Regions from separate parts of the Paenibacillus sp. NN59 genome, predicted to be linked through region 3. Evidence: riboswitches for the same ligand, from Rfam matches in the RefSeq annotation. Region 3 holds a riboswitch; each other region holds the start of a gene.
What was found. A riboswitch is a leader RNA that binds a small molecule or an ion and turns the genes downstream of it on or off. The one in region 3 is predicted to bind S-adenosylmethionine.
Positions count from the first base shown of each region.

Region 1: another riboswitch for S-adenosylmethionine. It lies ahead of mmuP (S-methylmethionine permease); the one in region 3 lies ahead of ACT89M_RS23265 (methionine ABC transporter ATP-binding protein).
Region 2: another riboswitch for S-adenosylmethionine. It lies ahead of metA (homoserine O-acetyltransferase MetA); the one in region 3 lies ahead of ACT89M_RS23265 (methionine ABC transporter ATP-binding protein).

Region 1 is NZ_CP199678.1:5,580,928-5,591,340, forward strand. Features, by position in the region: gene ACT89M_RS24510 (ABC transporter permease) at 1-430, shown strand, start outside; gene mmuM (homocysteine S-methyltransferase) at 563-1,639, opposite strand; gene mmuP (S-methylmethionine permease) at 1,636-3,030, opposite strand; SAM riboswitch class I at 3,123-3,224, opposite strand; gene ACT89M_RS24525 (Ger(x)C family spore germination protein) at 3,361-4,566, opposite strand; gene ACT89M_RS24530 (GerAB/ArcD/ProY family transporter) at 4,563-5,663, opposite strand; gene ACT89M_RS24535 (spore germination protein) at 5,755-7,467, opposite strand; gene ACT89M_RS24540 (methyl-accepting chemotaxis protein) at 7,701-8,621, opposite strand; gene ACT89M_RS24545 (VOC family protein) at 8,926-9,369, opposite strand; gene ACT89M_RS24550 (helix-turn-helix transcriptional regulator) at 9,466-10,413, shown strand, end outside.
Region 2 is NZ_CP199678.1:2,003,558-2,013,970, forward strand. Features, by position in the region: gene ACT89M_RS09025 (RluA family pseudouridine synthase) at 1-773, shown strand, start outside; gene ACT89M_RS09030 (arsenate reductase family protein) at 1,565-1,930, shown strand; gene ACT89M_RS09035 (5'-3' exonuclease) at 2,131-3,024, shown strand; gene ACT89M_RS09040 (phosphodiester glycosidase family protein) at 3,021-4,136, shown strand; gene ACT89M_RS09045 (MOSC domain-containing protein) at 4,164-4,850, shown strand; gene ACT89M_RS09050 (ROK family protein) at 4,928-5,815, shown strand; gene ACT89M_RS09055 (HRDC domain-containing protein) at 5,995-6,996, shown strand; gene corA (magnesium/cobalt transporter CorA) at 7,106-8,041, opposite strand; SAM riboswitch class I at 8,500-8,624, shown strand; gene metA (homoserine O-acetyltransferase MetA) at 8,751-9,668, shown strand; gene ACT89M_RS09070 (aminotransferase class I/II-fold pyridoxal phosphate-dependent enzyme) at 9,693-10,413, shown strand, end outside.
Region 3 is NZ_CP199678.1:5,320,376-5,330,788, reverse strand. Features, by position in the region: gene ACT89M_RS23280 (thioredoxin family protein) at 1-133, shown strand, start outside; gene ACT89M_RS23275 (COX15/CtaA family protein) at 554-1,492, shown strand; gene ACT89M_RS23270 (Cthe_2314 family HEPN domain-containing protein) at 1,757-2,476, shown strand; SAM riboswitch class I at 2,648-2,787, shown strand; gene ACT89M_RS23265 (methionine ABC transporter ATP-binding protein) at 2,909-3,943, shown strand; gene ACT89M_RS23260 (methionine ABC transporter permease) at 3,943-4,602, shown strand; gene ACT89M_RS23255 (MetQ/NlpA family ABC transporter substrate-binding protein) at 4,644-5,480, shown strand; gene ACT89M_RS23250 (DUF2167 domain-containing protein) at 5,606-6,616, opposite strand; gene ACT89M_RS23245 (SDR family oxidoreductase) at 6,839-7,603, shown strand; gene ACT89M_RS23240 (NifU family protein) at 7,679-7,924, opposite strand; gene ACT89M_RS23235 (YuzB family protein) at 8,005-8,259, shown strand; gene ACT89M_RS23230 (NAD(P)/FAD-dependent oxidoreductase) at 8,266-9,327, opposite strand; gene mqnE (aminofutalosine synthase MqnE) at 9,590-10,413, opposite strand, start outside.

The DNA.
Region 1 (10,413 bases), 260 kb from region 3:
TTCCGTTTTTGCAGAAGCGGCAAACATTCTTATATATCCCATGGCTCTGATTGGTCTACTGTTCATCATCGTTACCTTTATGATCATCTTCAGTACCTGCCGAATCAGTATTCGCAAAGAAAACATGACGTATGGCATCTACAAATCAATAGGTATGACATCCAGTAGTATTCGTTCATCTCTCACGTTTGGTATCGCATCGTTATCCCTGATTGGTTCGATGTTTGGTGTTATTGCGGGTGTATACCTTCTTCCCCGGCTACTTGAACAAGTTCTCTCAGGATATGGAATCGTACACCTTCCCTTGGTTCTGAATGGATGGGGCATTCTGCTATTCGCCTGTTTGAGTATATTGGCAGCAGCAATCGGATGCTGGCTGGCATCCCGGGAAATTCGCAAGGCATCACCACGTATGTTAGTTATTGAATAACCTAAAAAGAACCTGAAAAGAGCCCTTACCTATTAAAAAAAGGTAAGGGCTCTTGGAGATTATCTAAGTTTTTTAGGTTTATATACATTTTTATGTTCTTATTCAGGTTTGTTCTATAAAAAATTTTGGCTGCTAACCACGCCACTTCTTCGCCAGCTCGCTAATCTGATGTGGTGTTGTCCGGCAGCATCCACCAATAATCTGAGCACCAGCGGCAACCCATTGTTCTGATGCGTCCTTCATGCTTCCACAGGAACCTTGGCCACTCCATGTTTTGGTCTCGGCATCGTAGGTTTCACCTGAATTCGGGTACACGATGATCGGTTTATCGCAGGCTTGGCGCAGGATACCAATGGCTTCTGTGACCACTTCCATCGGAGCACAGTTCAGGCCGACTGCCACAATCTGCGGTTCAGAGCCAAATGTCTGTGCGCATACCTCAAGCGATGTTCCCTCGCTGATGCTTGTCCCATCTTTTAATGAAAAAGAAAGCCACGCATGAGCATCAGGAAACTCCTTAAGCAATTCGACAAGAACTCGAGCCTCTTGTAGAGAAGGAATCGTCTCGAACGCCAAAATGTCAGCTCCGGCTTCAATCAGCGCATTCATGCGTGGACGGTGAAATGCAGCCAGTGTCTCATCTGATACATCGTAATGTCCCACATATTCCGAACCATCTGCCAGATAGGCACCGTATGGGCCGACAGAGCCAGCAACGACAGGTCGCGGACGACGCAACTTCTCGCCACTAGTGTGTTCACCAGTACGATATTCACTCTGCTCGTTCCCCACGTTCTCGGCTCGTCCCGAAGAAACGTCTACAAGCTGTCCTGTTGAACCTTCAACTACTGTGGCTTCCTGCACTTCTGCCCACACATCATCTCTGGCCTTCGCCGCCAGTTCCACTGTTTTTCGAATCAGATCCAGGGCAGCCTCTTCTCCGATTCCACGCTTGCGGAAACCCTCCACTGTTGCCTGATAACTGGAGGTAATTGCACAATCTGCCCCTGCTCGGAAATAATCAGCATGCACGTTCACGATAACATCCGGGTTCTCCAGCAACACTCGTGCAGACCAGAGCGGGTCATCCAGATCACAGCCATGCTGTTCCAGTTCCGTTGCCAGTGCACCATCCAGAATCATGATTGGATACTCGTCCAGAATACGTTGAACCACATTTATATCATTCGTTTGCTCACGTTGTGTCATGAAGTCAGCCCTCTTTTCTTCTTCGTACGATCCGTCCAATAATACACGATATAACACAAAATAATGAATGGAATACCACAGTATAAAGCAATCCGCTGTGTTGGGTCAAAAGCGATACCTATGCAGGATGCGAGGCACAATACAAATGAAACGATAGGCACAAATGGATACAGCGGCGTTCGGTAAACCAGGTCTTTCACGTCATGTCCTTCCCGCAGATACTGTCTACGGAACATGTATTGAGACACGCTGATGCTCATCCAGACAACTACCACAGCAAGACCTGAGATTGAAACAAGCGTAATATAGACGGTTCCCGGCGCAATGATGCTGGACAGTAAAGCCAGTGCACCACCGGCCATACTAAGCACAAGTGCATTGAACGGCACACCGCGTTTGGTCAAACGGGCAAACCATGGAGAGATCGTCTTTTTATCCGCCAATGACCAGAGCATCCGTGATGAAGCATATAACCCCGAATTCGCTGCGGATAGAATCGCCGTTAAAATAACAAAGTTCATGATGTCGGCTGCATATGGAACACCGATCCGCTCCATGACAGCAACGAACGGACTCTCCAGCACGCTCGCATCTGACATCGGAAGCAATGCTGACAGAATAACAATCGTGCCAATAAAGAAAATAATCAAACGCCACAGCGTGGTGTGAATGGCCTTCGGAATGGTTTTTTCCGGATTTTCCGTTTCGCCTGCGGCAATACCAATCAGTTCCGTACCCGAAAAGGCAAAATTGACCGCCAGCATCGTCATCAGAATCGCAGTTGCCCCGTATGGGAACCACCCAGACGCTGTAATGTTGGAAAAGAACGGAGCCGGTTCAGCATTTGCCATCGGAATAATACCAAACATGGCAGCACCACCAAGAATAATAAAGATGACAATCGTCATCACTTTCACCAAGGAGAACCAAAATTCGGATTCGGCAAAAAGTTTTACCGTGAACGCATTAAACAGGAAGATCATCACGGCAAACAACGCACTCCAGATCCAGACGTTCACAGACGGAAACCAGCGTTGCATAAGCAGTCCTGCGGCTGTAAATTCTGATCCGAGCGCTACGGTCCAAGTAAGCCAGTACAGCCAGGCCACCGTGTATCCTGTCGCTGGTCCAATGTATTTAGCCGCATAACTATGGAATGCACCCGTCTCCGGCATATGCACAGACAGTTCGCCAAGACAGAGCATCACCAGGTACACCACCAAAGCACCGATCAAATAGGACAAAATCGTACCGAGCGGTCCGGCTTGTTGAATGGTATACCCTGAGCTAAGGAACAGTCCTGTTCCTATGACGCCACCAAGAGAGAGCATAACTACATGCCTCGTTTGCATTTTTCGCTGAAATTGGCCTTTATCGTTACTATTCTCCATATAACCTGCTCCCTGCTTCTTCATCCAGAACAAACAAAAAAGACCCACTCTTTCCTGAAGAGTGCGCCGTAACTGACAAATAAAAACAAACGCTCCTATCTATCAGGCTTTCACCCGCTGGAATTAGCACAGTATCCTTCAGATCTGTTGCTGAGGTTTCTAAGGGCCAGTCCCTCCACCTCTCTGGATAAGAAAATGATTTTGTATAACTATATCGACTGCTGCCTGATGTGTCAACATTTAAATAAACACCAGGTCCCCAATCGAGCTTTTGATCTTTTCCTTGGAGCCGAAGTTAACACATGAAGCATCCCGATTGAGTATATCAAGCTACTCTGTAGAGGAGCCTGGATTGACAATATTCGTTTTAATCTCATACGTAATAGGGACTGTCGCAAACACTTCATCCCAGTTATCTTTTACCTTCTTCCACGTTTTTGGATAATGGATTCGAATGCTGTCCCGAAAACCGGCAACGTCAGCTTTATACGTATGTTGGAGTTTATAAAGCATCTGGTCAATCTGTTGATCTACAATTTTGGCAAAATCCTTTTCGAGTTCCTTCAGATAGGCCCCTTTTTCTTCTTTTTCAGGCGCGCGCCAATCCTCCATTAACCAGCCCTCAGACTCTGCCTTGACATGGAACGAAATGTTCCCTCGAACTACCTTTGGAATTATTTTTATAGACTTTTTCTTGATCTCATAGAGAACTGTGAATCCTTCCTTACTATATGTTTTGATGACCCCGCCCGCCTTTTCCTCAGACTTAATCCAAGACAATGCTTCCAGGTCGGTTTGGCTAAGCTCCCCGATAAATTTCGTTGTTTTGCCTTTAAAGATGCTGCCCCCTGAAAATTTATCCTCGCCATCTGCATTCAACACATTTTGAAGCAAAAAACTGGAGCCAGACTGCATCTCTGCATCCAGTTTCGCAAGCGAAACAGGCTCCAGTATTTTATTAGAGATGTACGAGTTGTTCGTAATTCCCGTAAGATAAAAGGCCGGAATCCGAGAAGGATCTCTCGAAGTGAGCACATCTACCGCACGGTGATGGCTGATTAGTACAAGGCAATTGGGGCGAATATCGTTATCCCGCAACACAAAATCAAGCAACTGTTGTAACCCATACTTTTTGGCAATATCCTTGGAAATCACGATTACCTTCAGATGATGTCCAATAAGTGGACGATCGCGCCGCAGGGCAAACTGGCGGAAAATCTGGAGCAAGGAATCTCCGGTAAGCTGTTCGTTAGAGTAAGAGGATTTACCGGATGAAGGCGAGCCTCCCTGCTCGCTCTGCTGGCCGCTCGATTTTCCAGGGGCAATTTGAACCGTTGCGGTGACGTTATTTTCTTTAGGGTAATGTCCGCCTTGAGCTGATATATTTTTCTCGAATTTTGTTTCCTCTCCAACATCGATTCCGAGACCCACATACAGACTCAAATCTTCAATTTCCCGGCTACTCCAGCACCCCGAGATCAGACTGAGAATAAGCAAGGCTGAGATGATACGTAGCCATAACCGGAGAGAAATCATGCGTGTTTACCTCCTTTTTTGCGAATAATGCTAAGCAGCAGCAATACCAAAGGCATAATGGCAAACAAAACAACAGATGCATTGCCCAGCATGTCCCCGAGTGCAAACGTTTCATACACATTTTTGGGAATCATGGCTGCCAAATAGATAAACGGTAGTAGACAGTACATAATTGTCCGCATCTTTTTCGCTTTAAACAGATCACGAATCCCCACAGAAGCACAATAATGGGTGATAGCAAACGTAGAGAAAATCTGCAAAATCCAGATGACCAGCAATAATGATTCGAAACGCTCAAAGATCAAACCTTGAATCTCAAAACTACGAACCAGATCCAGCGTAGGCCAGGTTCTCGTTTTAATCCCGTCGAGGGATAAACTGCCTACAACCATCACGACTGTAATTAAATAGATGGCTGTAGATATCCCAATCCCCCATGTCATGGCCTTATTGCTTTTTTTGGGATTTTGCATATACGCTGTAATGACCAGCATTACTTCATAACCTGTGTATGAAAGCAAGGAAGGTTTCAGCCCTTTGATTACAGGTAAAAACCCTTCTCCAAGAACCGGTCTCAAATTACTGATTTCGAACAGTTGGTTACTGAGCAATATTTCCATCACAAAGATGACCAAGGTAATCGGCAAAATGACCTCGAACACACGCACGATAACTGGAAGTCCGCCGGAAATCAGATAAATTCCGATCCACATAAACACCATCACAATGGCCCAGTTAGGTGTACGCTCCAACAAATACATTCCGGTTACGTCAGCCATCACCCGAATTTCAAAAGCGGCAATGACCATAAAATAAATAATGTTGGCACAGCCCAATATGTAAGCAATCCAACTTCCTGTAATCTCCCGGGTGAATTGGAAAACGGTCTTTTCTGGAAATCTCCGACACAGGGTTACCAATATAATGCCAACCCCTGTAATGATTAGCCCTGAAAGGATGATAGAAATCCAGACGTCCGGCGTTCCAACCGCTTTGCCCGTTGTCCGAGGTAGTGTTAATATGCCTGCACCAAGCATGTAATTGACGATAATGACCACGGCTTGTGTCGTGCTTATTTTTACTTGGGAGTCATTCACTTCTATAACACCTCCTGACCATCTATGAAATGTACGCAATCTTACTGAACTGCACAGAACCTATCTACACGGAACTTCACTTCGAACAACATTATTTCTTGCGATCTTTATCAGTCGAATTCATCATGTCGGGGCGTCTTCTCATCATATTAAGCGGTGCGCGAATGACAAAATCCTTCCAATCGCCCAAATGATATGGAACGGTTGGTGCGATATAAGGGACCCCAAAACTGGAAAGTCGAGCTAAATGAGTACAAATGAGCAGGAAAAACATGACCACACCGTACAACCCCATCACCGCAGCACTAAACATGGCGGCAAAGCGGAGCAAACGGAGCGTCAATCCTGCACTATATACGGGGATCGTGAAGGACGAAATCGCTGTGACCGCTACGACAATGACCAGAAACTGGCTGATAATCCCTGCCTGTACTGCTGCCTGACCGATGATCAGACCCCCAACGATTCCCATCGCAGGTCCGATGGGTTTGGGCAGGCGAATCCCTGCTTCCCTTAGAATCTCGATGGACAGCTCCATAATTAAAGCTTCAATAATGGAAGGAAAGGGTACACCCGAACGGGTTTCAATAATCGTTAATACCAGCTTCGTCGGAATCAGACCTGGGTGGAACGAAATGAAAGAGATATAAAGCGCCGGGGCAAGCAGGGCTAACATAGCCGACATAAAACGTAAAATTCGAAGGAACGTACTTGGAATCCAGCGTTCATAGTAGTCTTCTGGAGACTGGAGTAGCATGCTAAAGGTGACCGGCACGACCAGAACAAACGGAGTTCCGTCCAGCAAAATAGCTACACGCCCTTCTAGTAAAGCACCGATAACGCGGTCAGGTCTTTCCGTATTCAGAATCTGCTGGAAAGGACTCAAGGCATCATCTTCAATCAGTTGTTCTACGTAACCGGACTCCAGCATCGCGTCCATATCAATACTTTTTACACGTTTCATAACCTCGGTTACGAGTTTAGGGTCGGCAATATCCTGAAAATAAGCAATAGCCAAGTCCTTTTTAATCCGGCTGCCCACTACAAGCTTTTCTATAAATAAACTCTGGTCACTTCCATAACGTCGTAAAATGCCCGTGTTATCACTAAGCTCCTCTGTAAAGCCGATACGCGGACCGCGTAGTAGACCTTCCGATAAAGGTTCATCCACCCCGCGCGTCTTTAATCTGGACGTTCCGATTAGCATCGCTCCCGGCAGGCCATCCACCAACAAACCGTTTTTCCCCATCAATACCCCTGATGCAAGCTCCTGCAGAGACTCTGTCTCCTGGATCTCGCTGACGGGAAGAATTTGAGTTTTCAGATACGTGGACAGGAAGTCTGCTTGTTCAGGATGAAGAAAACTTTCCTGTTTGAGTTCAGGTATACCCTCGATCATTAAAGGTTTGATTAAATAGCTGTCAATTAGATCTGTATCTGTAAGTCCTTCGGTATACATGATCGCCGCTCTCGTGTTCGTTCCTCGAATGGTGAACTCTCGAATATGTACATCTGCATTTTTGCCAAAGGTCTCTCGAACCGTTATCAGATCTGTCGTGTGTATTCCGGTTAGCTTAATGTTGGCATAGTGTCCGGTTTCCGTCCCTGGTCCCACGCCAGCTTCAGCCGGTGAGATGTCCTTAGGCGAAGGAATCATTTTATGTTTGCGAGAGAAGCTGCCCCGCTTGATTGCCGTATGGAACCAATTGGTCGTGAAATATATAATAATCGGTACAATAAACACCATGAGTGCCTGCGCCCAGATGGTCCATTTCGGTACATAAGATAAGATCGTTGACCACACCCTCCATCCATCCTCCCTTCTCTGTAAAATCAAACCACAGGTATTCCCGGCTTATTGTGTCCTGTTTACCCATAAAAATTCCGTGATTTTGGCAGGATATGCAATGGAACACTTTCTTGCCTGATGATTAACGACCACTTTTGATTTGCGAGGAATATGATCCAAACAGCAAAAAAACGACCCTGCCATAAGCACAGAATCGTTCTGGAATTCATACCATATTTATTTTTCGCTTACACAATTCGGGTTACATGCTGTGCCTTATCATCCAGTAAAATAGCCGCGGCCGCGATCATTTTAAAATCATTTAACGCAATCTCAATTCTTTCGTGACTTTGTTGCACATAGTCCTCTACCTTTTTCGTACCATTGGTAATATTGGTAATTTCTTTGGTAATACCTGTTACACTGTCTCGAATCTCATTAATTGAATTCTCCACCATGGCTGACAGCTTGCGCACTTCCTTCGCCACAATATCGAATCCTCGGCCGAACTCTCCTGCATGTGCAGCCTCAATCGCTGCATTGAGCGCGAGTAATTGTGTCTGAGAAGAGATTTCCCGAATGGTCCGCACCACACCTTGAATGGAGCCAGCCTGTTCTTGCAGATGCGTTAGTGTAGACTGATTAGCTGCAGATACTTCCGAGATATAAGAAACGCTGGACATTAGTTCATGGCTCCGACCAATTCCAGCACCCGCCTGCTCATTCAGCTCTTGAGATAGCATCTTCAATTCTTGAACAACGGCTGTAATGTTATTTTGTCGATTCGTAATATCCGTAGCCATCTTGCAAACGCCAAGTACCTTCTGATTCGACGCATCGAACACGGGCATATATGTAGCTTCGAGCCATACCGATTGGCCTTTGGCATCCATACGCTCAATCTTATCCTGAAAGCTGTTCCCGGCCAAAATACTTCTCCAGAACTCCTCATATGCCGGACTATCTGTAAATGTTCCAAAGCATAATTGCCGATGCTGCATTCCATACATCTCTTCCTTGGTATACCCCATTCTTGAAGCAAATACATCGTTCACGTATGTAACCCTGCGGTTTAAGTCGAAGCGAATAATCGCCAAACTTTTCTCCATCGCCTTGACCACTAAATCGTCCGTCACCTGATCTTGCCGCCCAGTCTCCAATAAAGACATCCAAATCCCCCACAATCCGTCCCATAGTCAATAAAGTGTTGCAATTTTAATTACTTCATGCCGTTCATGATAGATGCATTCTTGCGATGCGTTGACTCCTAGTAATGATACCCGAATTCGGGACTTTTGGATCACTAATTTGCACGAATCCTAAAAAATATTTTTGTGTGTACATACAACCTTCATACTCTGGGTCATAATTCACGATCTGTGGGGGCATAGAGCAACATAAAAAGCAAGTTATGGGTAATCATAACTTGCTTTTTTCTGGCAACTTTATTCTATATAAGTTGAACTAAAAAACTTAGAAATCATGTACCGTTACACATAGCTGAATGACAACACCAAACGGATCACGGACAATCCCGTAGCCGGGACTAAATTCATTCCTTGCATAAGGCACAAGCACCTTCACCCCTTCATGTTGCGTCAACGCCTCGTATAGTCCATCCATTTGGCCTTGATCCTGAGATTGAATGCACAGCGATGTACTGTTTCCCAGTTCCCAAGGTCTCTTCGCATCCATCGCTTCCTCCGCAATCATGATTTTGTTCGCTCCAATCTCCAGCACCGAGTGGGTAATGTACTCATCCTGACCGTCAGGATACTTGAAATCGGGACTCATCTGCTTCATTTCTTTGTAGCTTTTTCGGAATAACACTTTTGCACCCAATGTTTTTTCGTAAAATGTAATTGCTTCTGCCGCCTCTCCGTTCATCGAGAGAAAGGGGATAACTTCAACATTCATGTGACTTGCCTCCTTCATTTGTCTGTCTTACACTTATTACTATAACAACGAAAGGTGCCAATACATGGCACTATTGAGAGGAGGGGATGTTAACCAATGAAAAAGACTGAACGTCTACACCATATGCTTCGCTTTATAAATCAAAAGCAATATTTCACGTTGTCTGACTTAATGCAAGAGTTTCAAATATCCAAACGAACTGCATTACGAGATATTGCGTCTCTGGAAGAGATGGGAGCACCTATCTATGTAGAGTACGGACGTTATGGCGGTTACCGTCTGCTTCAGCAGATGCAACTGCCTCCCATCTCTTTTAATACAGATGAGCTCCATGCCTTGTATTTCGCTATGCAGGCTCTTCGTAGCTTCACCAGTTTGCCTTTTCGAACCACATTTGAATCTGTTCATAAGAAATTTATGGCAGCATTATCAGACAGACAGCAAGAAAACATTCATAACATGCAACAGCGTGTTGCTTTTAAACATACCGAACAGATCAAAGACAGTGCTCATCTGGAGCTTCTATTAAATGCCGCGGTACAGCAGATGGTTATTCAAATTACGTATCATGACAAAAACAGGAGTGCGGCGGAGCAGAGTAAAGTCACAGTTTCTATTGAGAACAAAGAGCCTACGAAAGAGAATCTGGAAGATTACCATGATCAGTCAGAAGCAGTTTCCAAAACAAAAACCAGCACCCGTATTATACAGCCCATTGCGCTATATTCCATTAAAGGGTACTGGTATTGCCAGTCATACGATCTGAAGAAAAAAGCGTACCGTGTATTTCGCTGTGATCGAATCATTTCGGCTGTATTAACGCATATCGAACCTGTCTCACACCTTGCTGAAATACAAAGAGAACATCTCCAATCCTTATGGAAACCTTCCGAACAAGCTATTTCGTTTCAATGTAAGTTCAGCGATTTGGGCATGGAGCAATTTCAACAAAATCACTACCCATCCATGCGCCTTGAAGAACATGACGGATTCTATCTGCTCGTCGGAACCTATGAACCTCATGAACTGGAGTTCATTGTGAGC
Region 2 (10,413 bases), 3.3 Mb from region 3:
TTCCATTCGCTGTGTTGTATGAAGACGAACATCTGCTGATCGTGAATAAAGATGCCGGAATTATCGTGCATCCAACCCATGGGCACTATACAGGTACTTTAGCTAATGGTGTGGTGCATTATTGGCAACAAAAAGGCCAGAAATTCCGCTTCCGTCCAATCCACCGATTAGATCAGGAAACATCCGGCGTGCTGGCGATTGCCAAAAACCCGTATGTGCACCAGCATGTATCAGAGCAGATGATCGCCGGCACTGTGGATAAAAAATATATCGCACTGGTGCATGGCAGCCCTGTTCCCGAACAGGGGGCAGTTGACGGGCCAATTGATCGCGATCCCGAGGAACCGCATCGCCGTATCGTTACACCAGACGGATATGCGGCCAGAACGCTCTACACAACGTTGTCTCGCTGGGATGATGGAAGTGCCAGTGCTGTAAGTTTGAAGCTGGAGAGTGGACGAACCCATCAGATCCGGGTACATATGACGTCTATCGGTTGCCCGTTGATCGGTGATCAGATGTATAAGACGTTGCCAGTGCATAACGTGGATGAGCAGACAATGGCTGTTCGTGAGGAACGGGATACGTGGATTGAACGCCAATCGCTACATGCGTGTGAACTGATATTCGAACATCCGATCCTCCGGGAACGTATGACATTCCAGGCTCCACTGCCGCCAGATATGGCCGCGTTGGAAAAACGTTTGGATACCGAGGCGGCCCCGAGAGTAATGCTTCAGGAAGCAGAGGGACAAACCCAAGCGGAAAAGTAACCTCGGATTTAGGACGCAGCTGCATGTTCGAAAATAAAAGTGTATACAGTTCAGAAAGCAGCGCAGCTGAACAGCATGCCGAGGGCTAGAGAGGTTTTGAGCTTTTAAGGTATTTGAGCCTTAGAGTTCAGAGAGCAGCGCAGCTGAACAGCATGCCGAAGGCTAGAGAGGTTTTGAGCTTTTAAGGTATTTGAGCCTTACAGTTCAGCGAGTAGCGCAGCTGAACAGCATGCCGAGGGCTAGAGAGGTTTTGAGCTTTTAAGGTATTTGAGCCTTAGAGTTCAGAGAGCAGCGCAGCTGAACAGCATGCCGAAGGCTAGAGAGGTTTTGAGCTTTTAAGGTATTTGAGCCTTACAGTTCAGCGAGTAGCGCAGCTGAACAGCATGCCGAGGGCTAGAGAGGTTTTAGAGCTTTTAAGATATTTGAGCCTTAGAGTTCAGAGAGCAGCGCAGCTGAACAGCATGCCGAAGGCTAGAGAGGTTTTGAGCTTTTAAGGTATTTGAGCCTTACAGTTCAGCGAGTAGCGCAGCTGAACAGCATGCCGAGGGCTAGAGAGGTTTTAGAGCTTTTAAGATTCTTCAGGCTTTAAGGTAGTTAAGCTTGAGTTCGTAAAATCTCTAGCTCTAGAAATGTTGGAATAAATGTTGAAAAATCACGTCGTAATGAGGGGCGATAAGCCCGCATTCGACTAAAAAAATTGCTGAGCGAGGGTATTGGGATGGAGCGACTTTTGGATTTGCGGAGCAAACCAAGGGAAGCGATAGACCAAAACCCGAGTGGGAGGAACATCCATGAAAAAACTGAAAGTATACCAATATGCAAAATGTGGTACGTGCCGTAAGGCTGTGAAATGGTTGGAAGCGAAAGGGCATGAACTGGAGCTAATTCCTATTTTTGATACACCACCATCGAAAGACGAATTGACAGAGCTTATTCAAAAAAGCGGACTTGAAGTGAAAAAGTTTTTTAACACCAGTGGAGAAGTCTACAAAGAGCAACAGCTGAAAGACAAACTGCCAGGTATGTCCGAGGATGAGCAGATTGCGTTACTAGCTTCCAATGGTCGTCTGATCAAACGTCCGATCGTAACCGATGGAGACAAAGTCACCGTGGGTTTCAAGGAAGATACGTATGAGCAGGAATGGAACAACGCCTAAGACATTCACCAGAGCTAAGCCTTGAATTGTTCGCAATTCAGGGCTTTTTTGGTTGGACGAGGTAGTGGCATATTTATGCTCCATGAGGGTTGGCGTAACTATGTTATAATGATAGAATGAGTTTCGATATTTAATATGCTATTGAAGTTGGAATCAATTGTTGTTCCAGCTTTCATAGATCAAGGAGAGAACAAATTCAAGTGAATCAACGTAATGAACCTACTTTGTTACTGGTAGACGGTATGGCAGTGTTGTTCCGGGCATTCTATGCAACTTCTGCAAGCGGATATATCAGACGTACAAAGGCAGGGCTTCCGACCAACGCAGTCTATGGGTTTATCCGTTATTTTTGGGATGCGGTTCAGACGTTTGGACCAAGCCATGTCATCTGCTGTTGGGATATGGGAGGCAAGACGTTTCGCGGTGAGGAGTACGCAGCATACAAAGGTAATCGTGCTGAAGCACCAGATGACCTTATTCCCCAGTTTACTCTGATTCGTGAAGTGATGGATAGTCTAAACATTCCGAATATTGGTGCAGAAGGGTATGAGGCTGACGATTGTATCGGAACACTTGCCAAATATTACACTGAAGAAACCGATATGAATGTGATGGTACTGACCGGAGACCATGATATGTTACAGCTGATTAATGACCGCACAAGTATCATTATTATGAAAAAAGGTCACGGCAACTACATGGTGTATAATCCCGAAACGTTGATGGCTGAGAAACAATTGACACCACGTCAGGTTATTGACATGAAGGGTTTGATGGGAGATGCCAGCGACAATTATCCCGGGGTACGCGGAATTGGCGAGAAAACGGCTTTGAAGCTTGTGCAAGAGTATGGATCGATTGAAGGGATTTTAAGCAATCTGGATCAACTTACCCCTTCGGTACGTAAAAAAATCGAGAGTGATCTCGATATGTTGCATCTGTCTCGCAGGCTGGCAGAGATTCACTGTGCAGTTCCGGTGGCTTGTACGCTGGAAGGCTGTGAATTGCGTCTGGACCCGGATACGGTGATGGACAAGTTTGAACAACTTGAGATGAAGAGCCTAGGTTCTTGGATGGGAGTGGCGATAGGGTGAGCAACGTGACGATGAAAAAAACGAGTAAAAAGTGGTGGACTGGGGCAATGGCCCTCGTCCTCGCACTTCCGGTATTGCTGTCGGGGGCAGTAAGTGCACCGCAGACAGCGGATGCCAAAGCAGCCATTAGCGTTAAAGTACAGAAAGTGAAGGCAGCAGGACGTAGTTTTAGTGTACAGACCGTTTCGATTCCAAAAGGAACACCAGTAACCGTAGGACTTGCTAAGAAACAGGTTGGTCAAACCGCTACATTGCCGTCTATTGTAAAAGCGTACGGCGCACAAGCAGCAATCAACGGAGCTTTTTTTGAAGCATATCATGGAGCACCAGATCCCTACGGGATGTTAATAGCAAATGGTAAAGTTATACATATAGGAAGATATGGCACATCCATCGGTTTTAAGGCAGATGGGTCGGCGATAATGGATTCGCTTCAAGTGAGCTTAACGGGCACGGTCACAGATACGAAAGGAAAATCAAGCGGCTGGTATGCAACATTTGTTAACCGGACACCTTCAGCAGATGCAAGCATCTCGATGCTGTACACCCCAGAACGTGGAGCCAATGTTGGTTTCAAGGGCGGAACGGCAGTGATTATGGAAAAGGGTGTTGTGACCAAAAAAGTACCGAATACAAACGTAGCGATTCCCAAAAACGGTTCTGTTCTTGTCTTCACAGGTCGAGAGAAGTCCACAGCTGACCGATTTACGGTAGGCTCCACCGTAGAGATGAATTACAGATATACGAACGCAGCCGGTCAGGAAATTCCGTGGCAGGAGGTGGTCACAGCTGTGGGGGCTGGCCCGCGTCTGGTGAAGGATGGCAAGGTATCGGTAAATCCGGCAAGTGAGGGGTTCAAAGATCCCAAAATTCTGAATGCATCCGGAGCGAGAAGCGGAATTGCGATTATGGCCGACGGTTCGGTGATGCTTGCTACCGTTTCTGGTGCTACAATAAAAGAATGGGCAGCTGTGATGCAAAAGCTGGGAGCTAAACAGGCGATGAACTTGGATGGCGGTGCATCCTCTGGGATGTATGCAGGTGGCAAAATGCTGACTTCTCCAGGGCGGCTGTTAAGTAATACATTAGTATTTGGTGGTTCTGTTCGATAAAAAGTAATCATGGAGGTATGATGTGGCATGACACCTGTACCCGATTCGATAACAGAAGAGGCAAGCACGGCAGTTCTGGCGATTAATATAGGGCAACCTAAGCCATTGCCTGGCCAGAAAAATGAAGTGTTGAGTGGTATTGTGAAACATCCTGTCTCCGCCCCGGTTTTCCTGTCATTCACTGGAATGACAGGGGATGCTCAAGCGGATCTGGTGCACCACGGTGGTCCAGATAAAGCTGTTTGTGTATACGATCATAGTCGCTATTCTGCGATTGAGCGTCTGATGGAGCGTAAGCTGGAGTGGGGGGCATTCGGAGAGAATCTGACCGTTACAGGATGCGCTGAGGAAGAGGTTCGCATTGGTGATGTATTTGAACTCGGTGATGCGCAGGTGCAAGTCAGTCAGCCGAGACAACCATGTTTCAAGCTGGGGATAAGATATGATTACAAGGAGTTGCCTGTATATTTTCAGGAAAGCGGGCATACCGGTTTTTATTTTCGAGTATTGCAAGAGGGAGAAGTTGGCCCTGCATCACGTTTAAGAAGAGTTCGAACAGATACTTCATACATGACGATTCTTGAAGCTAACCGGATCATGCATCAGGGGAAACAGGACGTGGAAGGGATGCAGGCTCTACTCTCTATTCCTGTGCTCTCGGATAGTTGGAAACAGACATTGCTTAAACGGTTGAACAAGCTTGAGCGTAACTGAGCCCTGCTGAATAGTCCGAACCGCTATATGGATACGGCAGTGTTCCTATTACAAACCAACGTAGGAGTGAGATCAACATGACAGTTTTAGGTGCGATTGAAGCAGGCGGAACCAAATTTGTATGTGGCCTTGGTACAGAACACGGAGAGGTCCTGGAACGAGTTAGTTTCCCTACAACCACGCCGGAAGAAACGATGGCTCAGGTCATCTCTTTTTTTGAGGGCAAAGGTATTGAAGCAATGGGGGTAGGTTCTTTCGGGCCAATTGATCCCATTGAAGGAAGTCCAACCTATGGTTATATTACGACAACACCGAAGCCGCATTGGGGACAGTACAACATGATTGGCAAACTCAAAGAACACTTTGATGTACCGATGACGTTTGACACCGATGTGAATGGAGCAGCTTTGGGTGAAGCCACTTGGGGAGCTGCGCAGGGGCTGGATAGCTGTCTGTATATTACGGTAGGTACAGGCATCGGTGCAGGAGCTGTCGTTGGCGGAAAAATGGTGCACGGACTGTCTCATCCCGAGATGGGCCATATTATCGTGCGGAGACATCCCGAAGATTCATATGCAGGATTTTGCCCATACCATGGAGACTGTCTGGAAGGGCTTGCGGCGGGGCCGGCCCTGAACAAGCGCTGGGAACAACCTGCTTATGAATTGCCAGCAGATCACAAAGCCTGGGAGATTGAAGCGCATTATCTTGCACATGCTCTAATGAATTATGTGCTGATTCTTTCGCCTCAGAAAATAGTGATGGGCGGAGGTGTGATGAAGCAGGAGCACCTATTCCCGATGGTTCGTAGCAAACTACAGGAATTGCTGGCAGGCTATGTGCAGCATCCGTCACTTCATGCTGGAATTGAGGCGTATGTTGTTCCACCAGGTCTGGGAGATAATGCTGGCTTGTGTGGTTCGCTGGCACTGGCGAAACTGGCCTTGTCAAATAAACGCATTTAGGGATTGACGAAATTTACCAGTATGGTATGATGTGAGCAACAGCATAGTACGGTTAATGAGGAAGCACCTCTCTTGCAGCGATCTGCGGGAGAGGTGCTTTTTTGTGTTGTCTGGAGACAGAGACAGAGAATACCTTCGTTAATCGAACAGGCTGTATCGTCCAAAGGAGGGAACAAGTAATGGAAGTCATTTTCATGAACAAATTATCCAGAGTGTTTGATCAGCATGAACAGATTGCCCAGTTATGGATTGGCGAGGAGGAGAATACTTGGCACTTGGGATGGAGTCGTTATGAAGCAGGGGATCGGGAAGATACGATCTGGTATGAAGGTCATTCGTGGGAAGAGCTGATGCACATATATCGTCATCAACTTGCCATGCAGATGAGCGAAGGGTATCGTCCATTGATGCATGGGTTGTACAATGAGAATGAGGATCTGAAGCTACGTAGTTATGCAGGCCAGCGTCTGCATTGTTTTAGTGAATTATACGGAAATGAACAATTGTATGAGGATTTATGCACATGGCGCAGGCAAAAAGCGGCTTCGGATCGGAAGGCTCCTTATTTTATAGCGACGAATCGTTTGTTGCGGCTGATCAGTGCGTTTGTTCCACATACGATGGATGAGCTGATGCAACTGCCGGGTGTTGGTGAGAGCAAAGCAGCAGAATATGGGCTGGAATGGCTTGAAATGATGAGTGGAATCGAACAATCGAGACCTTTTCCGTTAGACTGGGTGTACATCGTATTGCAAGAAGAAGAGTACGAAAGTTGGTTATATAAGCAGAAAGAGCAGAAGTACAAGCAGGAACTGGATAAATTCATTACGCGTAAGCACGTGCTGGAAGGCATGAAAGAGGGACAAACCTTAGAAGAGATCGTGAATCGATCTGGTCTATCCCGGCGTGAATTAATCGAACTGCTCGAAACATTGGATCTGGAAGGGTATGACACGGATTCATTGCTGGATGTAGAACTGGCCGTTATGCCTGAGACTGAACAAGAGGCGGTATGGAACGCATATGAGGAGTTAGGAGATACATTTCTGAAGCCTGTGTTACATAAAGTTTACGGAGGAGAGCGCCCTGAAGGAGGAAGCTTGGAGCAAGTGTATGAACGGTTACGGATGATTCGCATCCGTTTTCGGAGACATACTGAAACAGAGCGTAATGTTGGTTAGCTAAAATACGCCGTGAGGCGGTGATATTAAAAAAGACGAAGTCGTCCCTGTGAAGGAGCGCTTCGTCTTATTCTTTAAATGGTATGATATAGCGGATAGAGCGGTCGTTTCAGATCCAGTCTTTTTTACGGAAAATAAAGAACATCGTCAGGCCGAGTGTAATCATCAGGCCGATAACAGCATAATACCCGTATTTCCAGTGTAATTCGGGCATGTTGTCAAAGTTCATTCCATAAATACCGGTGATAACGGTCAGAGGCATGAACACGGTGGTGATGGCGGTAAACACACGCATGATCTCATTCGCGCGGTTAGCGATACTGGACTGGTAGGCTTCTCGCAAGTTGCCCATCAGATCGCGGTACGTTTCAAAGGTTTCCGATATTTTTACGGCGTTCTCGTAAATGTCGCTGAAATATTTTTGCAGCTGATCATCAATGAGACGCAGATCTTTTTTGTTGAGTGTATTGATGACCTCCTTTTGAGGTCCCAGTACTTTCTTAAGCCACAAAATCTCGCTTCGCAGACCGATAATCTCATTCAGATGTGACTTTTTGGTATGCATCAGAATGTCTTCCTCAAGTTTCTCAATTCGCGCTTCAATTCGATCACCAACGGTGAAGTAATTGTCCACAATCAAGTCAACAAGCAAGTAGAGGAGACGATCTGGACTGCTGATTTCCTGTTCCCAGAGAATCGGCTTCAATGTACGTAGTTCGCTGATCTTTTGTTTGGTAACCGTAATGATAAAATGTCTACCGAGAAAGAGATTGACTGCACGCAGGAAGATCTCTTCATCATCGAAACGAATGCTATTAATCACGATAAAATAATGGTTCTCATAAATTTCAATCTTCGGACGCTGTTCTTCATCACTCAAGCAATCCTCAACAGCCAGATCATGCATGGAGAACAGCGGCTGAAGTACAGCCAAATCGTCCACGTCCGCATCAATCCAGTAGAATCCTTCTGCTGGTGGAGTCAGCGCTTGCTGAATGTCATCCACCGGGATAAATACACCGTTGTTAACCAACCGGATTTTCATGTTATCTACTCCTTCTGCACCCGCCGTCTTGGCGGATTTCATCGTTAATATGGGCGCAAAAGAACAGATCAGCCGGTCGGCAGCGGAGCCTGTTATCAGGACTGTACTGCGTTGTCAATCTATAATCAAACGGAAGAAACGTCCCGCTGCCGACATGCTGATGTCAATTCTCTATGCAGTTGTTCGGAATTCGACTGCCAGTTGGGCCTCGGGTCGCCATCCATTTAATATGTCACCTCTCACATAAGGGCTTATAAACACTTGTCTAGTATACCGCTGGTCTAGGGTGCTTTCAAGCGCAAAAATGTGTCTATTTCACGCTCTGAGGCAGTGTATGACAACGGATGATGAACGGTTCCGAGTTTAGGTTCAAAACCAATCAACTGGTTCTTGACGTGAGGGCAGTAATGTTTTAAAGTAAAAGTTAATATATCTGAATTAAAATTGAATACAGCGAAATCTTATCAAGAGTAGGTGGAGGGACCAGCCCGATGAAACCCGGCAACCGGCGATATAACGCACGGTGCTAATTCTTGCAGCGACCAAGCATCCTTGTGATGCTGTTGTAACTGAGAGATGAGAGAGGCGCATATCTGTTTACATATGACCTTTCTCGGAATCCGAGAGAGGTCTTTGTCATATGCAGAGCTTCTCAGAGCGTGATTTTCGCACCAGATGCGACCCATGAAAAAGGAGGAGTCAACTCACTATGCCAATTAAAATTCCAGACACATTACCAGCCAAAGAAGTGCTTGAGAGCGAGAATATTTTCGTCATGGACGAATCATCTGCATACAAGCAGGATATTCGTCCACTCCGGATCGCCATACTGAATCTGATGCCTACGAAGGAAACGACGGAAACGCAATTGCTTCGTCTGGTAGGTAATACACCGATTCAAGTGGATGTTGTGCTGGTACACCCCAAATCCCACACTTCCAAGAACACATCTCAAGAATACCTGGATCTGTTTTATAAAACATTTGATGAGATCCAGCATCGCCGTTTTGACGGGATGATCATTACCGGTGCACCGGTAGAGCAAATGGATTTTGAGGACGTGAATTATTGGGAAGAGATTCAGGAAATCTTTGAATGGACCAAAACGAATGTAACTTCGACGATGCATATATGTTGGGCTTCTCAAGCAGGTCTATACCACCATTTTGATGTACCCAAAGTTCCGCTGGATGAAAAGTGTTTTGGCGTATTCCCGCATACGATCAACAAACCTCATGTTCCGATACTGCGTGGATTTGATGAAGTGTTCAACGTTCCACACTCCCGTCACACGGAGGTAAGACGTGAGGATATTGAGAAAAATGATAAACTCGAAATTTTGGCAGAGTCCGAAGAAGCAGGAGTATTCCTGGTTGCCACCAAGGACGGGAAGCAAATTTTTGCCACAGGACATGCCGAGTATGATCCGTTTTCATTGAAATGGGAATATGACCGCGATGTTGCCAAGGGATTGGACATCGCGCTGCCGAAGTACTACTATCCAAAGGACGATCCTTCTCGGATACCTCCGGCTACATGGCGTGCACACGCTAACTTATTATTCTCTAACTGGCTCAATTACTATGTGTATCAGGAAACCCCTTACGATATTGGCCCACAAATCTAATCCAGATTACAGGAGGATGCAGTAATGGAAGATAACAAGTTGAAAATTGAAAGCCGTTTAGCTCAAATTGGGTCCATCAATGAACCCGTAACAGGTGCTGTTAACTTTCCGATCTATCAATCCACTGCGTTTCGTCACCCGAAGCTGGGACAAAGCACGGGGTTTGATTACATCCGTACAACAAACCCAACGCGCAAAGTGTTAGAGGAAGCAGCAGCTGCTCTAGAGTCCGGTGATGCAGGTTTTGCTTGTAGCTCGGGCATGGCAGCACTGCAAACGATCTTTGCGATGTTCGGCCAAGGGGATCACCTGATCGTTTCTCTTGACCTGTATGGCGGTACATATCGCCTGTTGGAACGGATTTTATCCCGGTTCGGTGTAACCGCAAGTTATGTAGATACGAACGATCTGGAAGCATTAGAGAACATCCGTCAGCCGAATACGAAGGCTGTTTTCATCGAGACACCAACTAATCCGCTCATGATGATTACGGACATTCAAGCTGTTGCTTCTTGGGCGAAAAAACACAATCTATTAACCATTGTAGATAATACGCTACTGACTCCATTCTTCCAGCGTCCGATTGAACTTGGCGCCGATATTATTATCCATAGTGCGACTAAATATCTGGGTGGACATAATGATGTGCTCGCTGGATTGATCATCACCAAAGGTGAGGCCTTGTCTGCCGAGATGGCGTTCCTTCATAATTCTATTGGAGCTGTGTTATCACCGAGTGATTCAT
Region 3 (10,413 bases):
TATTCCAAGTTTTGTAGCCTACACGGACGGACGTGAACTGGTGCGCTATGTGAACAAGCTGCGTAAGTCGAGAGAAGAGATTGAGCAGTTTTTGGATCGTGCGGTTGAGGTCTACAATACCATTCACAAGTAAGGCCTAAGTGCATCGCAGGGAATGAATGTCTTCAAGACAGGGTAGACTGTAAGATAGGTATGCAAATACAAGGCTGTCGGTTGAGCCGTCTTCAGGCTTAAGACTGCCTTGTTTTTATTTGGCTTGAGGTGAGTAGCTTAAGGCTACCGAGATGGGTAGGGGCCTACATACATAAATTCGAAATATAATGACCTGCTGGTCAAATTTTTAATAGACGTTAACATTTTGTCACAAAGCGCGGCGTCAATGATGCTTTTATCCGGTATAATGGATTTAGTTGTGAAATTAGTGTCAAAGTACAAAACAAGTGCTGTAATGAGCCTTCTTATGGAAACAACACTAGCAACAATAATGAATCGGCATTGATTATCAAGCGAAGAACTTCTTCGCCATCTTAAACCAACAGCGGGTGAGAAAAAATTGAAGCACTTAACATTGTTTAAATGGTTAACCGTATTAACCTGTCTTGTTATGTTCCTGGCTACCTTTGGCGGCGGGATCGTGACGAAAACCGAATCGGGCCTTGGCTGCGGAACACAGTGGCCTTTATGTAACGGTAAGCTTGTACCAGCACATACTGTTGCCTCTCTGATTGAATACTCCCACCGTGCTGTCAGTGCATTGGCAGGGCTGTTGTCCATCGCATCTTTTGTTGCCTTCTTACGTTTTGGCAAGCAGCGTCGTGATTTGCAATTGTTCTCGTTTCTAACCCTTTTATTTGTGATTATTCAGGGAATTATGGGCGCTTTCGCCGTTGTGTTCTCGCAATCTTCCGCGGTCATGGCTCTACACTTTGGGTTCGCACTCATTGCTTTTGCCAGTTCATTGATGATGGCTCTCGGGATTAGGCAAGAGGCGAGATATGGCGGTTTGGAACGTCTGAACCAGTATCCTCGCGTTAGTAAGGGATTTCGTAACCTGGTCTGGTTTTCAACCATCTATACGTACCTGGTCGTGTATACAGGCGCATTTGTAAGCCATACGAATTCGGCTGGCGGGTGTTCCGGATTCCCGCTATGTAATGGGCAGATTGTGCCTGAACTTTCTGGCGGGGTAGCTGTGGCCTTTGCCCATCGTCTGGCAGCTGTGTCACTCGTGATCGTAATCGCGATCCTAGGACATTTTGCTTACCGTAAACACCCGGACAACCGCGAGCTACGGACACTCGGTGTGTTATCCGTCGTTTTAATTCTGTTGCAAGTGGTTATCGGTATGTTCATGATGTGGACGATTAATCGCCCGGAAGTTTACATGTTTGTGGCGCTGGCACATATGCTGGATATCGCTATACTGTTCGGTATCTTGACCTATATGAGCTTCCTTGTGTACAAGCTGCACCGCCCGGTGAACCGTTTCTAAACAGCTTATGAATTTTGTGTTTTAAAAAAGTAAGTTTATTACATTGTCCTGAAGCTGCGCTGGGCCATGTTGGAAAGTCCACCATCCGGTGATGTAGATCATTGGAGAGGTGGACTTTTGTTTGATGTCGGAGGTAGCAGGGCAACCTAAATCAAGTTGTAACGATTAACCGAACGTCACATAGCGCTTTAATTCATCTTCAGCTGTTCAACAGCTGTGAAAACATATATATTTTGCATCATCAGTGGAAAGAGGAGGTCTTCTATGCTACGTACGTTACTGGGAGAAAAGCCACGAGTGAATCAAGGGAAACTGAAACAAGCCATGGATACCATGGCGTTTACACTGGAGTCTTTTGAAAAACAGATGTATGTGGATCATGATCCGAACCATGATTATCGGAAGCTGTATGTATGGACACAGGGACTAATCTCTTCGTTGGATGAACTGGAGCAAAGTTATTTTGCAGCCGTACATTTTCGTAAAAAAGTAGTTGCAGGTTCAACGCGCGATATGAGTTCTGCTGAGAAATCTGAGTATGCCCGGTACGTTTATTTTTATAAAGATGCCTTTATTCGGTGCTTCGCGATTCTGGACAAATTGGGTACGGTCTTGAATGAAGTTTTCCAACTAAATACATCCAAAACCAAAGTGCATTTCTCCTATTATACCGTTCTGAGGCAATTCGAATATTATCGGGATCATCATGAGTTGGCACAGCAATTAATTAAGATTAAGGAAGCGTACCGAGAACCGATGAGCAGATTGCGAAAGCGGCGTAATATGGAGATTCATTACATGAATTCGGAAATGCAGGATGATTTGTGGCAGTTACATCAGACGTTGCGTGGCAAAGTGAAGCTGGAGGATCTTGATCAGCATCTTCTCGAAATGCAGCAAGGTGTAGATATGGTCTGTGAAACACTGAATATGGCCTATCGATACATCAATCGAATCTGGCGTAAACAGATTTTGAAACATTAGGTATAGCAATGATTTTAAATAATACCATTTGACAAATCGGAATACTTTGATTATACTGAGTTCCAGATCGAATCTTACATGGAATCGTGTCTTCAATACAGCATTTGATGCAGTTCGGTCATTATACATGACGAACTACATGAAACTATATAAACCTACAACTTTATATTTCTCTTATCGAGAGTGGCGGAGGGACAGGCCCGATGAAGCCCGGCAACCGATCAACGATGATGACATGAATGGTTATCCTTGTTGATGTTAGGTGCTAATTCCTACAGAATCATGTTGCACATGATTTTGGCAGATGAGAAGGTCATTTCACGTGAAGAGCCATCTTTGTATCTGCAAAGGGCTCTTTTTTTGCGTAGAACGGGGAGTTTTCCCTTCCTTCGGGTAAAGATATATGTAGGTGATGGGGAAGGAGCAGTATTAGTGATCGAATTGGTTGGATTAACCAAAACATATGGCAGACGTGCCAAAACAACGACGGCGTTGTCACACCTTGATCTGAAGATTCAGAAGGGTGAGATTTTTGGAGTTATTGGTCACTCAGGTGCAGGGAAAAGCACATTGATCCGATGTATCAATTTACTTGAGCGCCCGACAGAAGGTGAGGTTTGGGTCGATGGTATTAACCTGACTGAGCTTAGCAAAAGTGAACTACAGCAGCAAAGACGCAAGATTGGTATGATCTTTCAGCATTTTAATCTGCTGTCTTCTGCAACGGTATACGACAATGTGGCTTTCCCTTTAAAACTGGTCAACACACCTAAGGATGCGATTGATCGCAAGGTGAAGGAAATGCTCGCTCTGGTTGGTCTGGAGCAACATAGCAGCAAATATCCGGCACAGCTGTCTGGCGGACAGAAGCAGCGTGTAGGTATAGCGAGAGCTCTGGCAAGTGATCCGAATGTTCTTCTCTGTGATGAGGCAACCTCGGCACTTGATCCGCAAACCACCAATTCGATTCTGAAGTTATTGCTGGATATCAATGAAAAGTATAATCTGACGATTGTGCTAATTACTCACGAAATGCACGTCATCCAGAACATTTGCGATCGGGTGGCTGTTATTCATCAAGGTGGTATTGTGGAGCAAGGTCCAGTAACGGAAGTGTTCCTGAAACCGCAACATGCAATCACGCGGGATTTTGTCTCACGTGACAGCGAAGGTGGACTGGCACTGGAGGAAGCGGTTATGGCAAATGCCGGGACAGAGTTGCCAGCAGGTGTTTCTTCCAAGTTGGTGAAGGTCTCATTTCTTGGAGATAAAACCTATGAGGCGATTCTGTCGAGAACAGTTCGTAAAACAGGTGTGGATTTCGCTATTCTGCAAGGTACAATCTCTACAATCAAGCAGGTTCCTTATGGTCAACTGACGGTGCGTTTTGAAGGTGACTCCGCTGCGATTGAGCAGACCTTGTCCGAACTAACCGCAGAAGGACTTGATGTGGAGGTGCTCCGATAATGGATTTTTCCAAAGTACGCTGGGAAGAGGTCGGTACGGCCTCCATTGAAACATTGCAGATTCTTGCTGTATCCGGTTTGTTTACTGTTCTCTTGGGTTTGCCGCTTGGTGTCATTCTGTTTATGACAGGCAGATCGGCTTCACCTAGTTCAAAGCTAACCTACATCATATTATCAGTTATTGTTAATATTTTACGTTCGGTACCTTTCATCATATTAATTGTTGCTCTTATTCCGTTTACGCGTACGCTGGTGGGCACCGCTACAGGTGTGCTTGGTGTCATTCCACCGCTGGTTATCTCGGCTGCTCCGTATTTTGCACGTCTGGTGGAGAATACTTTACGTGAAGTGGACCGCGGCGTCATTGAAGCAGCTCAGGCAATGGGGGCATCTACAGCTCAGATCGTAAGACGGGTGTTGTTACCTGAGGCTTTACCTGGCTTGCTTGCCGGAATTACAATTACCATCGTTACGTTGGTGTCCTATACGGCCATGGCGGGTATGGTCGGCGGTGGAGGTCTGGGTACACTGGCCATTAACTATGGATACTATCGATATCAGAATGAGATCATGATTATTTCTGTTGTATCCATGATTATACTGGTTCAGCTCTTGCAGATGATTGGCGATCGTCTGGTCATTTATTTCACCCGGAAATAACAGATAGATTGAAAAATAAAAATGCGAAGGGGTTTTTACAGATGAAAAAATGGTCTATTATTTTAATCAGCTTGATGATGATTGCCGTGCTCGCAGCTTGCGGCAACAACAAGAAATCCGACAGTGGTGCGGATAACGCAGCAGGTGCTCCGCGTACCGTTGAATTGAAAGTCGGTGCTTCGCCTACACCACATGCTGAAATTCTGGAAAGCATCAAACCTGAACTTGAAGCACAAGGCATTCGTTTGCAAGTGGTGACGTTTAACGACTATGTGCAACCTAACCAACAGCTGGCAGATAAGAAACTGGACGCAAACTTTTTCCAGCATCAGCCTTACCTTGATACAGAGAACAAAGAGCGCGGATTCAACCTTGTTGCTGTGACTCCAGTCCATGTTGAGCCTTTCGGTGGTTACTCCAAAAAGATTAAATCCCTGGATGAACTGAAAGATGGCGCTAAAGTGGCTATTCCAAACGACCCATCGAATGGTGGACGTGCACTCTTGTTGCTTGCGAAAAAAGGGCTGATTACCCTCAAAGATGATACAAACATTGCATCCACTAAACAGGACATTACGGCGAATCCGAAAAACCTGGAAATCATCGAACTGGATGCAGCTATGATGCCTCGTCAGCTGGATGAAGCTGATCTGGTATTTATCAACGCAAACTATGCGCTGGAAGCAAACCTCAATCCATCTAAAGATGCATTGTTGATCGAAGATCTGCAAGGCAATCCATATGCTAACATTCTCGTGTCCCGTGAAGATAACAAAGACGCCGACGCTATCAAAAAACTGGCAGAAGCTCTTCACTCCGAAACGGTGAAAAAATTCATCAAAGAACGTTACCAAGGTGCAGTTGAACCTGCATTTTAAGGTTCTCTGAGAGATCAGCGTAAGTATTGCTGATATGTATTACAACAAAGGCCGCGGCTCTCTAATGTGAGAGCGCGGCCTTTTCTTATTGTTAGTAAACTGTGTTGGTTAACTTGAATTTATGATTATGTATTCTCTGTTTTTGAATTTTTATCCGAAGAGCGGTAGTACGTTAGTTCATTCTGTTCCGCAGTATGTTGTTGCTCGTGTTCTTCATAGTTATATTCCCGGGTCACCGGATACTGTGTTTCCTCTTGATGGAGTGCATCTCTTTTCTGTTGGTATCTGACCCAGCTAAATAACAATATGAATAAACCCAGACCCCAATACCATCTATGCTTCAAAAATTTCCAAATACTTTCCTCTTCCGCGGTATAAGGAATTCCCCCCAGCACGAGACTGTTCAGGCCAAGACGTGATGTTTGGTCGGTTTTATCATTATAATCCTCATATCTGAATCCTGGATTCACGGTAAGATGCCCAAGTACCGTTTCTTCAAAAGCAGCACGACTTTGCTCCAAATTCGCTTTTTCGGTTACCAGAATCGCCGTGATATAACCTTCGCGTGTTAAAAGATTAACATTATAATTGACCAAGGCTTGTTCGTAGCTATCTTTGAATCCGAGTGCATAAATCAGTTGATGACTGGAAGGATTATAATCAGGTGCAACCTCCCACCCTGTTACATGGAGTTCATTTTCTTCTGTTGCATTACGGTTATGTTCAACTTCCCAACGCATATAGTTACTTAATAACTCGTGAGCATCCAATTGATTTTCGTCATCGTCATGAATATGCCCGCTTTGCACGTATTCGAATATGACAGACCATGAACCCATGGGGTCGTTACTGTACAGGCTTCCGATCTCATTCCCGTTCGGTTGATTACCAAGTTCCAGCATGGAACGTTGTGTATCCGTTTTACCTAGAAATGAGTAGTTTGCTGGAAGCTCAAGTGAGGCTTTGCCATCGAGAGATACGCTATTCGGACCATCCACCCATTCGTATTCATTGGATGATGAGGTAATGTGCTCATTGGTAGCAGAGACGGGTCCGATATCCGCTAATAGTATAGAATACATTAGAACTAATGGCACTGTGAGTCTAAATGAACTCAATTTGAACCATTTCTTCATTGAACACGATCCTTTCGAACATGATAATGGCGTTTTTTTAGATAAGAAACGACGTTAAGACATTATCACAGGTATGTAAGATGATCAAGATAAATTTGGATAATCAGGACTTATTTGTATTAGTTAAATAACTGGAACAGATTGTGAGCACATGCAAGTTGTGAGGCAAGCCTAAATCTTTTATACTGAATGAGTGACTGCTCTTTGAAGAGGGGGATGAACGTGAAGGGAAAGATTGCCCTCATAACGGGAAGTGCCAAAGGTCTTGGTAAAATGACAGCCCTCAGTCTGGCGGATCAGGGATGCCACATTGCCCTTAATTATGTGCATAGCAGAACAGAAGCCGAATCGTTGCAAGCTCAGATTATCGCTAAAGGGGTGCGCTGCATTGCCGTTCAGGCGGATATATCCAAAGTAGAAGAGATTCATACGCTCGTTGATACGGTACAAACGCAGTTGGGGAATATTGATATTCTGGTGAATAACGCCGGCCCTTTTGTACGAGAGCGTCGGGTGTTCGCAGATTATTCCGAAGCAGAGGTACAGATGTTAGTGCAGGGCAACCTGCTCGGGCCAATGATTCTGGATCAGCTTGTTTTGCCGGAAATGCGCCGCAAGCAGTGGGGACGTATTATTCATTTTGGCTTCAGTCACGCGGGTGAAGCAAGATCCTGGCCTCATCGTGCCGTATATGCTGCTGCCAAGGTAGGTCTGGTTTCGTTTACCAAGACTCTTGCTGTTGAAGAGGCACCTTATGGGATTACGGTCAATATGGTTTGCCCCGGAGATATTCGTGGTGCGAACAAAGAGAAAATGATTGATGAGATTGCGGGCATAACTGATAAAGAAACACCAAGAGGTCGGCCTGGCAGTGGAGAAGATATTGCGCGAGTGATCACGTACCTGTGCTTAGATCATTCGGATTTTATAACAGGCAACATTATGGATGTATCTGGAGGACTTGATCCGATCCGGCCTACCATCTGATGGAATTACAAAAAAAGAGCCTCTCGCTTCTTGCGAAGCGAAAGGCTCTCTGAGGTTTATTTCGTGAAGGATTGATTAGAATACTTGTACAACTTCTTGTACACCCTCAACTTCTTCAAGAAGGGCGCGTTCAATCCCGGCTTTTAAGGTAATGGTGGAGCTTGGGCAACTGCCGCAGGCACCGACCAGTTTCAGCTTAATGATGCCGTCCTCCACGTCGACCAGTTCCACGTCACCGCCATCGCGTTGCAGGAACGGACGAAGTTTATCAAGCACATCAGATACCTCATCATACATGGTGCTTTGTGCGTTTTCGCTCATATTGTTCAACTCCTTTCCTTCCTATATTATATTACAAATGACCATAAATTAAAATGGTCAAACAAAGCAGGTGAACTGAAATGAGACCAATTATTGAATTTTGTGCTAACAATATGCATTTTGGCACGGATGAAGTCATGGATCAACTGGATGAAAATCCGGACTATGACGTGATTGAATACGGCTGTCTGACCAATTGTGGTCAATGTTATATGACACCTTTTGCCTTGGTCAATGGTGAAGTCGTAACCACAGATAAAGTAGAAGATCTATATAACGCCATTCTAGCCAAAATTGCCGAAGCGGATGCCTGGGACGCGCTGGATCTCGATTAACCTCAATTAACCAAGATGACGCTTGGACATCCAGAGCACGCCGCTTTTCAGAATACGAGGCACTCGTCCCATCATGGACGTTTTGCCCATCAGCCCAAATCCAGCTTTCTTGCCAAGCGCGCCCAGTGTGCCGCGAAGCTTAAGAGGCTGCGGATTGGGCTTTTCGCCTTTCCAGAGGGCATGCTGAATATGAGCGATCTGTTCACCCTGAACCTCCGCAGCCTGACCACTCGGTGCATAAGGTACACTGGCACAGTCACCTACCACGTAAACGTCGGTATACTCCGGAATCTGATAGTACTCATTTAATACGACACGACCTTGTGGGTCTTTCGTTACATCAAGGTCTTGAACGACTTTCACCGGCTGAATGCCTGCCGTCCATACAACAGCATCCGTTTGAATCTGTTCATCGCGGTTGTAGATCGCGTTAGGCTCGACTCGCGAGATAGCAATATGTCCTCGTGCTTCAACCTGATGTTCGCCGAACCATTCGTGAACATAAGAGGAGAGACGTTGAGGGAATGCGGATAATACTCGTTCACCGCGATCCAGAATACTGATATTCAGATCCGGTCTGCTTTCGCGTAATTCGGCTGCCATCTCAACACCACTTAGGCCACCGCCCACAATGTGAACATGCCCATAAGCTTTTACCTCATTCAGACGCAGGTACGTCTCGCGTGTTTTGCTGAAACTCTGAATGGTACAGCTGTATTCTTCAGCACCAGGTGTATTGTGGAAACGATCCGTACAACCTAGTCCAATCACAAGCTTGTCATATTCAAGCGGTTCCTGACCTTCGAATTCAATCTGACGCTGCTCCAGATTAATGGCTGTAACCTCACCGAAACGGTGTGTTACTTTCTCATTTACCGGAAAATGGATACGCAGGTCGTAATCGGATACTGTTCCTGCTGCGAGTGCGTAATATTCGGTCTTTAATCCTTGAAAGGGGCTGCGATCCACCAGTACAATTTGCGTATCTGACGGAATTTTACCTTCCAGAAGTTCCTTGATGATCGTGAGGCCGCCATAACCGCCTCCAAGAATGACGAAATTTTTCATGACTCGGCTTCCTTTCTGCATCAGTCCCACTGCTGGGGCTGTAACCTGCGGAGCAGCTATGTCCTCACATAGCTGCTCCGTGTGTTGTTTTAGTTTGATAATTTGAATAATTCATAATGAAAAGATAAAAATTTGAAATATGTGATCACAGTTAAGCATCACTCTGATCAAACGTCCCCTCTGATTGAAGAAAGTATCGTTCTTTGATGAGTGATGCTTCTGCTGCTGTAATCCTTGCCTAGATCAATGAAACTAATCAGAGCTATTCGTAAACTTGTATTTCATTGTAGAACGTATCACGTTCTACTGGAATACGTCCCGCACCCTTAATAAGCCATATGAGCTCTTTACGTGTAAGGCCTTCAGGTGTGAGAGCACCTGCGGCATGACTAATCCGTTCGCGAACAATCGTACCATGTGCATCCGAAGCACCGAATCCAAGGGCAACTTGAGCCAGCTGTGGACCGATGTTAATGAAGTATGCTTTGATATGATCGATGTTATCCAGCATCAGTCGGCTGATCGCAATTGTTTTCAGATCCTCATAAGCCGAGTTACGACGCATAATGCTTGCGTTTTTACTTTTTGGCTGCATGGAAAGCGGAATAAAGACCATGAATCCGTTGGTCTCGTCTTGCAGTTCACGAATCTGCACCATATGATTGACGCGGTCCTCATAGGATTCGATCGATCCATACAACATCGTCGTATGTGTACGCATGCCGAGCTCATGAGCTGTGCGGTGCACCTCAAGATAACGATCCACGTTGGCTTTGTCTACACGCATTTTTTTGCGGTATTCATCCGAGAGAATCTCGGCGCCGCCACCAGTCAGTGTTTTCAGGCCAGCTTTTTGCAACTCCTGCAGAACTTCCTTGATGCTCAGGCCGCTGATGCGGGTGAAGAAATCAATCTCTGCCGCAGTGTAAGCTTTCAGCGTGACATCCGGATATTTTTCGTTTAAAGCACGTAGTGAATCGACATAATATTGAAAAGGAACATGGTTGTTATGTCCACCTACAATATGGAACTCACGCACGCCTGGATGAATATGCTGTTCCACATAGTCGATCATTTCCGGACCGG